DNA from 3 places in the Paenibacillus sp. FSL H7-0940 genome. Region 2 is predicted to be linked to each of the others. Evidence: riboswitches for the same ligand, from Rfam matches in the RefSeq annotation. Region 2 holds a riboswitch; each other region holds the start of a gene.
What was found. A riboswitch is a leader RNA that binds a small molecule or an ion and turns the genes downstream of it on or off. The one in region 2 is predicted to bind S-adenosylmethionine.
Positions count from the first base shown of each region.

Region 1: it holds a riboswitch for S-adenosylmethionine, as region 2 does, so the genes downstream of both, mmuP (S-methylmethionine permease) here and metA (homoserine O-succinyltransferase) in region 2, are expected to answer to the same signal.
Region 3: it holds a riboswitch for S-adenosylmethionine, as region 2 does, so the genes downstream of both, MHB71_RS30515 (methionine ABC transporter ATP-binding protein) here and metA (homoserine O-succinyltransferase) in region 2, are expected to answer to the same signal.

Region 1 covers NZ_CP150280.1:6,636,579-6,641,609, reverse strand. Annotated here, with positions in the region: gene mmuM (homocysteine S-methyltransferase) at 1-601, opposite strand, end outside; gene mmuP (S-methylmethionine permease) at 579-1,991, opposite strand; SAM riboswitch class I at 2,084-2,185, opposite strand; gene MHB71_RS29100 (Ger(x)C family spore germination protein) at 2,256-3,458, opposite strand; gene MHB71_RS29095 (spore germination protein) at 3,455-4,555, opposite strand; gene MHB71_RS29090 (spore germination protein) at 4,595-5,031, opposite strand, start outside.
Region 2 covers NZ_CP150280.1:3,699,934-3,704,964, reverse strand. Annotated here, with positions in the region: gene MHB71_RS16225 (ROK family protein) at 1-42, shown strand, start outside; gene MHB71_RS16220 (HRDC domain-containing protein) at 219-1,220, shown strand; gene corA (magnesium/cobalt transporter CorA) at 1,291-2,226, opposite strand; SAM riboswitch class I at 2,678-2,801, shown strand; gene metA (homoserine O-succinyltransferase) at 3,038-3,955, shown strand; gene MHB71_RS16205 (PLP-dependent transferase) at 3,980-5,031, shown strand, end outside.
Region 3 covers NZ_CP150280.1:6,931,769-6,936,799, forward strand. Annotated here, with positions in the region: gene MHB71_RS30495 (DUF2515 family protein) at 1-581, opposite strand, end outside; gene MHB71_RS30500 (thioredoxin family protein) at 723-1,067, shown strand; gene MHB71_RS30505 (heme A synthase) at 1,367-2,305, shown strand; gene MHB71_RS30510 (Cthe_2314 family HEPN domain-containing protein) at 2,471-3,187, shown strand; SAM riboswitch class I at 3,317-3,458, shown strand; gene MHB71_RS30515 (methionine ABC transporter ATP-binding protein) at 3,585-4,619, shown strand; gene MHB71_RS30520 (methionine ABC transporter permease) at 4,620-5,031, shown strand, end outside.

The DNA.
Region 1 (5,031 bases), 2.9 Mb from region 2:
GCGCCGCCATACGTGGACGGTGAAATGCGGCCAGCGTCTCATCCGACACGCCGTAATGTCCCACATACTCTGAACCATCCGCCAGATAGGCGCCGTACGGACCAACGGACCCGGCAATAATTGGACGTGGACGAAAACTGTCTCCTTCGCGATCTACTGTACGATCTGTTATATGCTCCTCATTCTCTACGTTCTCGGAACGTACCGAAGGAGCTTCTACAAGCTGACCTGTCGAGCTTTCTCTCCCTACTAAACTACTCTGCACTTCTGCCCACACGTCATCTCTCGCCTGTACAGCCAGTTCCACCGTCTTCCGGATCAGCTCCAGTGCTGACTGTTCATCGATCCCTCTCTTACGGAAACCATCCACCGTCGCCTGATAACTGGATGTAATCGCACAGTCGGCTCCTGCTCGAAAATAATCTGCATGGACCTGAACAATAACATCCGGATTCTCAAGCAACACACGAGCAGACCATAGTGGATCATCGAGATCACATCCATGCTGTTCGAGTTCCGTAGCCAACGCTCCATCCAGAATCATGACCGGATGTTCACGAAGGATCTGTTCTATGGGGTTAGTCTGTTGTGCTTGCGTCATGTACTTGTCCTCTTTTCTTATTCACACGTTCTGTCAGATAATAAGCAGCGTAACATACTGCGATAAACGGAACCCCACAATACAGCGCAATTCGCTGTGTCGGGTCAAAGGCAATACCTATGCATGAAGCCAGGCATAATATAAATGAAACAATTGGTACCACCGGATACAGTGGTGTGCGGTAGACCAGATCTTTGACCGCATGTCCTTCCCGGATATATTGTCTGCGGAACATGTATTGGGAGGCACTGATACTCATCCATACTGCAACGACAGCCAGACCTGAAATGGAAACCAGTGTAATATACACGGTACCTGGCGCAATGATGCTGGACAGCAAAGCCAGCGCACCACCCACCATACTAATCAGAAGTGCATTCAGCGGTACTCCGCTTTTGGTCAATTTGGCAAACCACGGAGAGATCGTTCTTTTGTCAGCCAGAGACCAGAGCATACGTGAAGATGCATACAGGCCTGAATTGGCAGCAGAGAGAATCGCCGTCAGAATAACAAAGTTCATAATGTCTGCTGCATAGGGTACACCCACCCGCTCCATTACCGCTACAAACGGACTTTCCAGTACACTGGCATCCGACATGGGCAGCAAGGCCGACAAGATAATAATCGTTCCGATGAAGAAAATAACCAAACGCCACAGCGTTGTATGAATAGCCTTTGGTATCGTCTTTTCCGGGTTCTCCGTCTCACCGGCGGCAATGCCGATTAACTCGGTGCCTGAGAAGGCAAAGTTTACAGCAAGCATGGTCATCAATATCGCTGTAGCCCCATGAGGGAACCACCCGGATGCGGTAATATTCGATAGAAATGGAGCCGGTTCAGAATCCGCCATGGGAATGATACCAAACATGGCTGCGCCACCGATAATAATGAAGATTACGATAGTCACTACTTTTACAGATGAGAACCAGAACTCGGATTCCGCAAAAAATTTCACCGTTAGAGCGTTAAACAGAAAGATCATCAGTGCAAAAACCGCGCTCCATATCCATACGTTTACCGATGGGAACCAGCGCTGCATAAGCAATCCGGCGGCTGTGAATTCGGAGCCAAGCGCAACAGTCCAGGTTAACCAGTATAACCAAGCCACCGTGTAACCTGTTGCCGGTCCGATATATTTGGCTGCATAACTATGAAATGCTCCCGTCTCTGGCATATGAACAGACAGTTCACCAAGACAGAGCATCACCAGATATACAACGATGGCTCCAATCAGATAGGACAGAATGGTTCCCAGTGGTCCCGCCTGCTGAATCGTGTAACCTGAGCTGAGGAATAATCCCGTTCCAATGACTCCTCCGAGAGAGAGCATGACCACATGCCGTGCCTGCATTTTCCGCTGAAAATGCCCTTTGTCGTTGTTGTTCTCCATACCTGCTGCTCCCCTACTTCTTCATCCAGAAAAAACAAAAAAGACCCACTCTGCCTAAAGAGTGCGCCGTTACTGACAAATAAAAACAAACGCTCCTATCTATCAGGCTTTCACCCGCTGGAATTAGCACAGTATCCTTCAGATCTGTTGCTGAGGTTTCTAAGGGCCAGTCCCTCCACCTCTCTGGATAAGAAAATGATTTTTTACTAATATAGCGATCTATCATGAATGTGTCAACAATTAAATAATATATGGCACACCTCGCTATTCGGTGGAAGACCCCGGATTCGTGATGGTGGTCTTTACCTCATAGGTGATCGGCACGGTGCTAAAAATTTTATCCCAATCGTCTTTGACTTTTTTCCATGTTTTAGGTTCTTTAATACGCAAGCTATCCCGAAAATCCGCAACATCTACTTTATAGGTATGCTGAAGTTTGTATAACAACTGTCGAATCTGTTGTTTGGCAAGTTCAGCAAATTCTTTTTCCAATTCACTGAGATACGCACCTTTTTCCTCTTCCTCGGGAGCACGCCAATCCTCCATCAACCAGCCTTCGGATTCAGTTTTCACATGGAATGAAATATCATCGCCAACCACTTTTGGAATTATTGTTGTTTTTTTCTTCTTCATTTCATATACAACAGTGAACCCCTCTTTATTGTATGTCTTCAAGATACCTCCTTTTTCTTTAGGTCTGAGCCAAGATAGCCCTTCTAGATCCGTTTGGCTGAGTTCCCCGATGAATTTTGTTGTTTTCCCATCAAAGATACTGGCACCGGAGAACTTGTCCTCTCCATTGAAGTTCAGTACATTCTGGAGCAAAAAGCTGGAACCGGATTGCATTTGTGCATCTAATTTGGAGAGTAGAACGGGGTCCAGGATTTTATTGGACAAGTATGAATTACCGGTAATACCTGTAAGATAAAATGCTGGAATCCGGGAAGGATCATCTGAAGTCAGTACATCAACAGCGCGATGATGGCTAATCAACACCAGACAGTTAGGACGAATATCGTTATCCCGAAGGACAAAATCCAGCAGCTGGTCCAGACCATACTTTTTGGCGATATCCTTGGACACAACGATAACCTTCAGATGATGTCCGATGAGCGGATGATCTCGTCTCAGTGCAAACTGACGAAAGATTTGCAGCAAGGAATCTCCGGTAAGCTGTTCATTGGAATAGGACGTTTTACCAGAAGCAGGCGAACCGGATTGTTGGCTCTTTTGACTGCTGGAATTACCGGGAGCAATCTGTACCGTGGCCGTCAAATTGTTCTGCTTGGAGTACCCTCCTCCCTGATTGGCGATGTTCTCCTCAAATTCCGTCTCTTTGCCGATATCGATCCCGAGACCAACGTAGACACTTAGATCCTCTATCTCTCGACTGCTCCAACATCCGGATATCGTTAAGAGAATGCATAATACAGTGGCTAAGCGTAACAACATGCGGAATGTAATCATGCATGCTTGCCTCCTTTTTTGCGAATCAGACTTAACAACAGTAGTACCAGAGGTAAAATGCCAAACAAAAATACGGACACATTGCCTAGCATATCTCCTAGTACGAAGGTATCATCCACTGTTTTGGGTATCATTGCTGTCAGATAAATGAACGGCAGCAGGCCGTACATGATGCCTTTGATTTTTTTGGAACGAAACAAATCACGAATACCCACCGAAGCGCAGTAATGTGTAATTGCTGTAGTCGAAAAGATTTGCATAATCCAGATGACCAGCAATAAGGATTCAAAACGCTCGAATATCAGACCCTGGATTTCGAAGCTTCTTACCAAATCCAGCGTTGGCCAGGTTCGAGTTTTGATGCCATCGAGCGATAAACTGCCTATAACCATCACCACCGTGATCAAGTAGATAATAGTGGATATGAGTATCCCCCAGGTCATCGCTTTATTGCTCTTCTTCGGATTTTTCATATAGGCAGTCATGATTAACATCACCTCATAGCCCGTATAAGATAATAGTGAAGGCTTCAACCCTTGGAAAACGGGCATAATCCCATCACCGAGGACGGGTCTCAGATTGCCAATCTCGAATAGCTGATTACTAAGCAAAATTTCAATCACAAATATAATAATCGTAATCGGAAGGATGATCTCAAACACGCGTACGATAACGCCAAGCCCGCCTGAAATCATATATACACCGATCCACATGAAGACCATCACAATCACCCAGGTGGGGGTGCGTTCGAGCAGATACATCCCTGTTACTTCAGCCATAACTCTGATTTCGAATGCGGCAATAACTATGAAATACATAATCATAGACAATCCCAGTATGTAAGCAATCCAGCTGCCCGTAATCTCACGGGTGAACTGGAAGACGGTTTTCTCCGGGAATCTGCGACACAGCGTAACCAGAATAATTCCGACGCCTAAGATAATGAATCCAGATAGGATAATGGAAATCCAGACATCCGGTGTTCCGACAGCTTTGCTGGTCGTTCGAGGTAGTGTCAATATCCCGGCACCAAGCATGTAATTGACAATAATTACAACGGCCTGTGTCGTGGTTAGCTTTCCTTGGGAGCCATTCACTTTAGTTCACCTCCAGACCTTCAGTAGATGGAATTCCGTTTATTTTTTCCGATCATCATCGATCGGATTAGTCATCTTGGGACGCATTCTCATCATGTTTAGCGGAGCACGGATAACAAAATCCTTCCATTCATTCATGTGATAAGGAACGGCTGGTGCAACATAAGGTACGCCAAAGCTTGAGAGTCGTGCCAGATGTGTACACACAAGCAGAAAGAACATAACCACGCCAAACAATCCAAGTACGGCTGCGCTGAACATAGCGGCAAATCGTAGAATCCTTAGCGTTAATCCCGCACTATAGACAGGAATCGTAAAGGAAGATATGGCTGTTACCGCAACGACAATGACCAGAAATTGGCTTATTATTCCCGCTTGCACCGCTGCTTGGCCAATAATCAGACCTCCTACGATACCCATCGCTGGCGCAATCGGTTTGGGCAAGCGTATCCCGGCCTCCCTCAAGATTTCAATTG
Region 2 (5,031 bases):
TGTGGTTCACTGGCGCTTGCCAAGTTGGCATTGAATAAGTAGGTCATTAAGGGATTGACGAATTTTACCATTGTGGTATGATATGGGCAACAGCATAGTACGGTTAATGAGGAAGCACCTCTCTTGCATGGATTTTGCAGGAGGGGTGTTTTTTTGTGCTGCCTATAGGTAGCATCTTTAACTCGTATAAGCTGAATATTCAAAGGGAGGGAACGAAAATGGAAGTCATTTTCATGAACAGATTGTCCAGAATGTCAGATCAGAATGCAGAGTATGCACAGTTATGGATTGGGGAAGAGGAAGATAGTTGGCAGCTGGGATGGAGTCGCTACGAGGAAGGAGAGCGTGAGGACAGCATCTGGTATGAAGGGACTTCTTGGGAGGAGCTGCTTCATATTTACCGTCATCAGCTTGCCATACAGATGAGTGAGGGGTACCGACCGCAGTTGCAGGGGTTATTTCATGAGAATGATGATCTGAAGTCACGCAGTTATGGTGGACAGCGGCTCCATTGTTACAGTGAGTTATACGGCAATGAGCAATTATATACGGATCTGTGCACATGGCGCAGGAAGAGAGCTGTGTCTGACCGGAAGGCACCGTATTTTATTGCAACGAATCGTCTGTTGCGTTTGATCAGTGCCTTTGTTCCGCAATCGCTGGATGAACTGATGCAACTTCCGGGCGTAGGAGAGAGCAAAGCAACTGAGTATGGTACGGAATGGATGGAGATTACAAACGGGTTGGAACGTTCAACGACATTCCCGCTGGACTGGGTATACACGGCGCTGAAGGAAGAAGAGTATGAGAGTTGGTTATACAAGCAGAGAGAGCAGAAGTACAAGCAGGAACTTGATAAGTTCACCACGCGTAAGCAGGTGCTTGAAGGCATGAAGGAAGGGTATACGTTAGAGGAGATTGTTAATCGATCCGGATTATCCCGACGCGAGTTGGTTGAGCTGTTAGAGGCACTGGATCACGAAGGTTATGACACCGATTGTCTTCTTGATGTGGAGCTGGCAGTGATGCCAGAGAACGAACAAGAGGCCGTATGGAGTGCGTATGAGGAGCTGGGAGATACGTTCCTGAAGCCAGTATTACATAAGGTGTATGGAGGAGAGAAACCCGATGGAGGAAGTCTGGAGCAGGTCTATGAAAGACTGCGCATGATTCGAATCCGCTTCCGTCGGCACGCAGAGACAGAGAAGAATGTTGGTTAATGATCAGAAATGAAAAAAGACGAGGCGTTTCTCCCGGAGGAGCGCTTCGTCTTTCTTATTTCATACGAGTTCATACCCAGTCTTTCTTGCGGAAAATGAAGAACATGCTCAGGCCCAGGGTAACCATCAGGCCAATCACAACAAAATAACTGTATTTCCAGTTAAGCTCTGGCATATTCGTAAAGTTCATGCCGTATATACCGGTAATGACCGTCAGCGGCATGAAGACCGTGGTAATGGCGGTAAATACACGCATGATCTCATTCGCCCGGTTCGCAATACTGGATTGGTAGGCTTCTCGCAAGTTGCCCATCAGGTCGCGATATGTCTCAAAGGTTTCAGATATTTTTACGGCATTCTCATAGATGTCACTGAAATACTTTTGCAGTTGATCATCGATGAGACGCAGATCTTTTTTGTTGAGTGTATTAATGACCTCTTTCTGAGGTCCGAGCACTTTCTTCAGCCACAGAATCTCACTGCGCAGCCCGATAATTTCACTCAAATGTGACTTTTTGGTGTGCATCAGAATGTCTTCCTCAAGCTTCTCGATTCGTGCTTCAATTCGGTCACCTACGGTGAAATAATTATCAACAATCAAGTCAACCAGCAAATACAGCAGACGATCCGGTGTACTGATTTCCTGTTCCCACAGGATCGGTTTCAGTGTGCGCAATTCGCTGATCTTGTGCTTGGTAACACTAATAATGAAATGTCTGCCAAGGAATAAGTTGACCGCACGTAGAAATATCTCTTCATCATCAAAACGGATGCTATTAATCACAATAAAATAATGGTTCTCATAAATTTCAATCTTCGGACGTTGTTCTTCGTCACTAAGACAGTCTTCTACAGCCAGATCATGCATCAAGAACAGCGGCTGAAGTACCGCCAAATCGTCTACGTCTGCATCAATCCAGTAAAATCCTTCCGCTGGTGGAGTCAGCGCCTGCTGAATGTCGTCCACCGGAATAAATACACCGTTGTTTACCAACCGGATTTTCATCGTTAATCTACTCCTTCTGCACCCGCCAACTTGGCGGATATTATCATTATGGGCGCAAAAAGAACAAATCAGCCGGTCGGCAGCGGAGCCTGGAGATCAGGGCTGCGTTCACTATATAATCAAACGGAAGTCACGTCCCGCTGCCGGCATGCTGATGTCAGTTCTCTATGCAGTTTGTCGGAATTCGGCTGCCAGTCAGGCCTCGGGTCGCCATCCATTTAATATGTCACCTCTCACATAAGGGTTTATAACACCTTGTTTAGTATACCGCTGGTACAAGGTGCTTTCAAGCGCAAAAATGTGTCTATTTCGCGCCCTGAGGCAGTGTATGACAACGGATGATGAACGGTTCCGATCTGGGAAGCAGACATCGAACTGCATCTTGACGTGAGGGCATTAATGTAATAAAGTAGACGGTGAACCATATTTAATTACAATCTAATACAGCGAAATCTTATCAAGAGTAGGTGGAGGGACTGGCCCGATGAAACCCGGCAACCGGCGGTATACCGCACGGTGCTAATTCTTGCAGCGACTAAGTGTCAGGTGGCACTGTTGTAACTGAGAGATGAGAGAGGCGCATATCTATTTTACATATGACCTTTCTCGAAATCCGAGGAAGGTCTTTGTCATATGCCCCGACTTCTCAGCAGTGATTTTCGCTAAGGAACTTGAGGTTGTTTGTAACGTTGGATGAAAGAGCAATTCAATGTTTTTACAAGCTCAAGGCAGTCTATAACTGTATTGATGTGAAGACATCAAGCCAGGGGTGGCTGCATCTATCTATGCACAAGGAGGAGTTAGACTTACTATGCCAATCAAAATACCCGATACGCTACCAGCAAAAGAAGTACTTGAAGGAGAGAATATCTTCGTCATGGATGAAACTTCTGCATATCAGCAGGATATTCGTCCACTCCGTATCGCTATATTAAACCTGATGCCCACAAAGGAAACGACCGAAACACAATTGCTTCGTCTGGTGGGAAACACGCCTATTCAGGTGGATGTCGTTCTCGTACATCCCAAATCCCATACGTCGAAGAATACGTCTCAGGAGTATTTGGATCTGTTCTATAAAACCTTTGATGAGATTGAACACCGTCGTTTCGATGGAATGATCATTACGGGCGCCCCTGTGGAACAGATGGATTTCGAAGACGTGAACTATTGGAATGAAATCCAGGAGATCTTCGAATGGACTAAAACCAATGTGACTTCAACCCTCCACATATGTTGGGCTTCCCAGGCAGGTTTGTACCATCATTTTGACGTACCCAAGGTTGCACTTGATGAAAAGTGTTTTGGCGTTTTCCCACATACCATCAACAAACCACATGTTCCGTTGTTGCGTGGATTCGATGAAGTATTCAACGTTCCACATTCCCGTCATACGGAAGTGAGACGCGAAGATATTGAAAAGAATGAGAAATTAGAGATTTTGGCTGAATCTGAGGAAGCGGGGATCTTCCTGGTTGCTACCAGAGACGGCAAACAGATTTTTGCCACAGGACATGCCGAGTATGACCCGTTCTCATTAAAGTGGGAGTATGACCGGGATACAGCTAAAGGGTTGGATATCGCATTGCCTAGACATTATTATCCGAATGACGATCCTTCCCGTGTGCCACCAGCTACTTGGCGCGCTCATGCCAACTTATTATTCTCTAACTGGCTCAATTACTATGTGTATCAAGAAACACCTTACGATATTGGCCCGCAAATCTAATCGAGATTACAGGAGGATGCAGCAATGGAAGACAACAACAAGTTGAAAATCGAAAGCCGCTTAGCACAAATTGGGTCCATCAATGAACCGGTTACAGGCGCCATTAACTTTCCGATCTATCAATCCACTGCGTTTCGCCACCCGAAGCTTGGACAAAGCACGGGGTTTGATTATATTCGTACGACCAACCCAACTCGCAAAGTGTTGGAAGAGGCGGCCGCAGCGCTGGAGTCCGGTGATGCAGGATTTGCCTGTAGCTCAGGTATGGCCGCGCTACAAACCATCTTTGCCATGTTCGGTCAAGGGGATCATCTGATTGTATCGCTGGATCTATACGGCGGAACCTATCGTCTGCTTGAACGCATCTTGTCCCGTTTCGGTGTAACCGCAAGTTATGTGGATACAAATGACATTGCAGCACTGGAAAATGTTCGTCAGCCGAATACCAAAGCTGTATTTATTGAGACACCAACCAATCCGTTGATGATGATCACAGATGTGGAAGCTGTCGCTTCCTGGGCGAAAAGTTACAACCTGTTGACCATTGTTGACAACACGTTGCTGACTCCATTTTTCCAACGTCCGATTGAACTGGGTGCCGATATCATCATTCATAGCGCTACCAAATATCTGGGTGGACATAATGATGTGCTCGCCGGACTAATTATTACCAAGGGTGAGGCATTATCTGCTGAGATGGCGTTCCTGCATAATTCCATTGGAGCGGTATTATCTCCAAGTGACTCCTACCAGTTGATGAAAGGTATGAAAACGCTGGCTCTTCGCATGGAGCGTCATGAGCACAATGCACTTACTATTGCCAAATACTTGCTTGAGCACCCAGCGGTGGTTGAAGTGTATCATCCAGGTCTATCCGATCACCCGGGGTATGAGATACAGAACAAACAATCCACGGGTAATACAGGTATCTTCTCTTTCAAAGTGAAGGATGCACGTTATGTTGAACCGTTGCTGCGTCATATCCAACTCATTGCTTTTGCCGAAAGTCTCGGCGGAGTTGAATCACTCATGACTTATCCCGCAGTACAGACTCATGCGGATATTCCGCTTGAAAT
Region 3 (5,031 bases), 3.2 Mb from region 2:
CGTCCGATCCGGCGACTGTTCATATACAGCAGAAGCTGTGGATATGCATCCTGGAAAATGAGTGCATTGCACCGCTCCAGCAGCCGATACATATGCTCGCGATCGCTTTGATTCTGTAGATTATGCATTAAGTCACTCTGAAGATCTGTCATGTGATATCCGCCGTTGCGAGAGACCATATGGGCCAGTAGTGCCCAATGCAGTTCGGGATATTGCTCATAACATTCCAGATAGGCTGCCGTGCGGGTGATATTACTCCGATTGTGCTCCTGAGTCAGTGTCTTAATCTCTTCCAGAATGATGCAATCTTCTTCACAGACGAGTGCGTTTTGAACCTGGTCCGTGCGTGTAAAAGATTTGTTGCTGGTAGGTAACAAGCGCTCCACCTCAGACTGTAAGGCAGCTGCCGTATCGGTATCCCACTCGATGTCACGCAATGGGTGACGAAGCTGTGCTGAAGCTTGCCATGCAGCCTGTTTGCCACGCCAGATTTCACGGGCAGCACCCGGAATGGAACGGACCATCTGCAGAAGGGACCCGTGATGTTGTTCGCTGGAAGAATCGGTTCTGGTGGAAGTCATGATGTGACATCCTTTCATGATGTTCTGGGTTTATTTTCACAGACCATGTGGTTATTCTAAGTATGCGCTGATTATTTGACTTCCACTCGCCAATTTGCTTCACTTAGGGTAAGACAAGGTACAGAAAGGGAGATGAACTGAATGGAACAGATTACTTCCAAACCGGCTTTTGATGTAGCCATCCAATCCCCACGTTTGACGATTGCCGTATTCAAGGCAGACTGGTGTGGTGACTGCAAATACATCGATCCGTTTATGCCTGAGGTTGAAGAGAAATATGCACGTGAACTGACCTTGGTTGAGGTCGACGTGGATCAGGTTGGAACCGTTAGTGAAGAGCAGAATATTCTTGGCATTCCAAGCTTTGTGGCGTATACAGATGGCCGCGAACTCGTACGGTATGTGAACAAGCTGCGCAAGTCGAGAGAAGAGATTGAGCAGTTCCTGGATCGCGCAGTTGAGGTGTACAACACGATTCATAAATGATAATAAAAGTATGACAGGTTCATGTTGTAAAAGGGTATAATAAAAAGAACGCCATTTCTCTTGAAATAGGGAAATGGCGTTTGTGTGTTCGACACGTTCTATGTAAGAAACGTTTCTGTACATATCCCAAATGACCTGTGGGTCATTATTTCACCAGACGTTAACATTTTGTCACAAAGCGCGACGTCAATGAACATTTTATCCGGTATAATGAATTTAGTTGTGAAATAAGTGTCAAAGTACCGAAACAAGCGGAGAATATTCTTCGCCATCTTAAACCAACAGCGGGTGAGAAAAAATTGAAACACTTAACTTTGTTTAAATGGTTAACCGTATTAACCTGTCTTGTCATGTTTCTGGCCACTTTTGGTGGAGGCATCGTAACCAAAACGGAATCAGGCCTTGGCTGTGGAACAGAATGGCCTTTATGTAACGGAAAACTCGTTCCCGCACATACTGTGGCTTCACTCATTGAATATTCCCATCGCGCTGTAAGTGCACTGGCTGGACTGTTGTCCATTGCCTCGTTTGTTGCTTTTCTGCGGTTTGGCAAGTCACGCCGTGACCTGCAATTGTTTTCTTTCTTAACTCTGGTATTTGTTATCGTCCAGGGAATCATGGGGGCTTTTGCCGTTGTCTTCTCCCAATCTTCAGCAGTCATGGCACTGCATTTTGGTTTTGCACTGATTGCTTTTGCGAGTTCTCTAATGATGGCGCTGGGCATAAGGCAGGAGGCCAAAGATGGCGGATTGGAGCGCCTGAATAAATACCCTCGGGTTAGCAAAAAATTCAGGAATCTGGTCTGGTTCTCCACCATTTACACATATCTCGTGGTATACACAGGTGCATTTGTGAGTCACACGGATTCTGCCGGTGGATGTTCTGGATTTCCGCTTTGTAACGGTCAGATTATTCCTGAGCTTTCGGGTGGGGTAGCGGTTGCTTTTGCTCACCGTGCAGCAGCTGCGTCGCTCGTGATTGTTATCGCAATCCTGGGTCATTTCGCTTACCGTAATCATCCGGACAACAAGGAAATGCGTACTCTGGGTGTGGTATCCGTTGTTCTTATTCTGATGCAAGTAGTCATTGGTATTTTCATGATGGTGACAATGAACCGTCCGGAAGTATACATGTTCGTAGCTCTTGCTCATATGCTGGATATCGCCATATTGTTCGGAGTCTTAACGTATATGAGTTTCCTGGTGTACAAGCTACATCGCCCGGCTAATCGTTTTTAAATATGAAAGTCCACCATCCAGTGATGTACATCATTGGACAGGTGGACTTTGTTTGATGTCAGAGGGATCAGGGCAACCTATGGCAAGCAGCAATTACACGGAATGGATGATGTGTTACGTTTACGGTGATGAATTCTTGTTGATTTGGAAAAGAGGAGGTTAGATATGCTGCGAACGTTGTTGGGGGAAAAGCCACGTATAAACGAAGGTAAATTGAAGGCAGCGATGGACGCAATGGCGCATACGCTTGAGCTATTTCAACGACAAATGCATGTGGACCATGATCCCACGCATGACTATCGGAAACTGTATGTGTGGACTCAGGGACTCATCTCCTCACTGGATGAACTGGAGCAAAGCTGTTTCGCTGCTGCTCATTTTCGTAAAAAGGTCGTTGCAGGATCAACGGATGATATGACGCCGACTGAAAAAGCCGAGTATGCTCGGTATGTGTATTTCTACAAAGATGGCTTTATCCGCTGCTTTGCCATTCTGGATAAAGTCGGCACGGTATTAAATGAAATATTCCAGTTGAATACTTCAAATACCAAAGCGCATTTTTCTTATTTTACTGTGTTAAGGCAGTTCGACTATGCGAGGGAACATCATGATCTTGCGTTGCTATTAATACAGATCAAGGACTCTTATCGTGAACCGATGAGCAAGCTGCGCAAACGACGTAATATGGAAATTCACTACATGAACTCAGAAATGCACGATGACCTGTGGCAGTTACATCAGACCTTGCAAGGTAAAGTGAAATTGGAGGATCTGAATCAGCATGTGCAGGAAATGCGTCAGGGCGTCGATATGGTCTGTGAAACGTTAACAGCCTCTTATAGTTATATCAATAAAATATGGAAAAGAAATAATTCCCTTTGACAAATCGGAATACTTGGAATATACTGAGTTTCAATCGAATGTTACACGGATATAATTGATATTTCAAAAGTTACGTTCACATTATAAAGCATAAACTACATGAACTTATAAAATCCTACAACAACATATTTCTTATCGAGAGCGGCGGAGGGACAGGCCCGATGAAGCCCGGCAACCGATTTGTAACGACATGATACATGTATCATTCGTTATAGATGTTAGGTGCTAATTCCTACAAAATGGTGCAAGACACGATTTTGGCAGATGAGAAGGTATATTCTTTCACGTGAAGAGCCCTCTTTGTATCTGCAAAGGGCTCTTTTTTTGTACTTTAAGGGGAGTTTTCCTTTAGATCGGGTAAAGATACATGTAGGTGGTTGGAAAGGGGCAAGTGCGATTGATTGAATTAAAAGGTTTAACGAAAACGTACGGCAAAGGAACAAAATCTACAACAGCGTTATCCGAGCTGAATTTGAGCATCCAAAAGGGTGAAATCTACGGTGTGATTGGCCATTCCGGAGCTGGAAAAAGCACATTGATTCGCTGCATTAATTTGCTGGAACGGCCTACGGAGGGTGAGGTATGGGTCGACGGAATCAACCTGACTGAACTGAGCAAAACCGAATTGCAGCAACAGAGACGTAAGATCGGGATGATTTTTCAACACTTTAATCTGTTATCTTCGGCAACGGTATATGACAATGTAGCTTTTCCACTAAAGCTTGTGAATACACCCAAGGAAGCCATTGATCGCAAAGTGAAGGAAATGCTTGCACTGGTTGGTCTGGAGCACCACAGCAGCAAATATCCGGCTCAATTATCGGGCGGCCAGAAACAACGTGTAGGGATTGCGAGAGCACTTGCAAGTGATCCAAATGTACTTCTCTGTGATGAGGCTACTTCGGCACTTGATCCGCAGACGACAAATTCAATCCTGAAGTTATTACTCGACATTAATGAAAAGTACAACCTAACGATTGTGCTGATCACACATGAGATGCATGTCATTCAGAACATCTGTGACAAGGTGGCTGTCATTCATCAAGGTGGCATTGTGGAACAAGGACCTGTAACAGACGTGTTCCTGAAGCCGCAGCATGCGATTACGCGGGACTTCATGATGCGTGACCATGAAGCTGGACTTGCTCTGGAAGAGACCGCTCTGGCAAATGCAGGCGTTGAATTGCAGGCAGGTGCTGCTTCCAAACTTGTGAAGATATCCTTTCTGGGTAACAAAACATATGAAGCGATTTTGTCCAGAACGGTACGCAAGACAGGCGTGGATTTTGCCATCCTGCAGGGAACAATCTCTACGATTAAACAGGTTCCTTATGGGCAGCTGACCGTTCGGTTCGAGGGTGATTCAAATGCGATTGATCGGACGATATCAGAATTAACCGCTGAGGGACTTGATGTGGAGGTGCTTCGTTAGATGGATTTTTCAACAGTTCGCTGGGAAGAGGTTGGTAAAGCTTCCATAGAGACACTGCAAATTTTGGGTGTATCAGGCTTGTTTACCGTTATCTTAGGTTTACCGCTCGGAGTACTGCTGTTCATGACAGCCCGATCTGCTTCGATGAAGTCACGGGCAGTGTACACTATACTATCCCTGATTGTGAATATTTTGCGCTCAGTCCCATTTATCATATTGATTGTTGCTCTTATTCCATTCACTCGTATACTCGTCGGTACAGCTACGGGGGTGCTCGGCGTTATACCTCCTTTGGTGATTTCAGCAGCTCCTTATTTTGCTCGTTTGGTGGAGACGACGTTGCGAGAAGTTGATCGTGGTGTCATTGAAGCGGCACAGTCGATGGGTGCATCGACCGGACAGATTGTAAGAC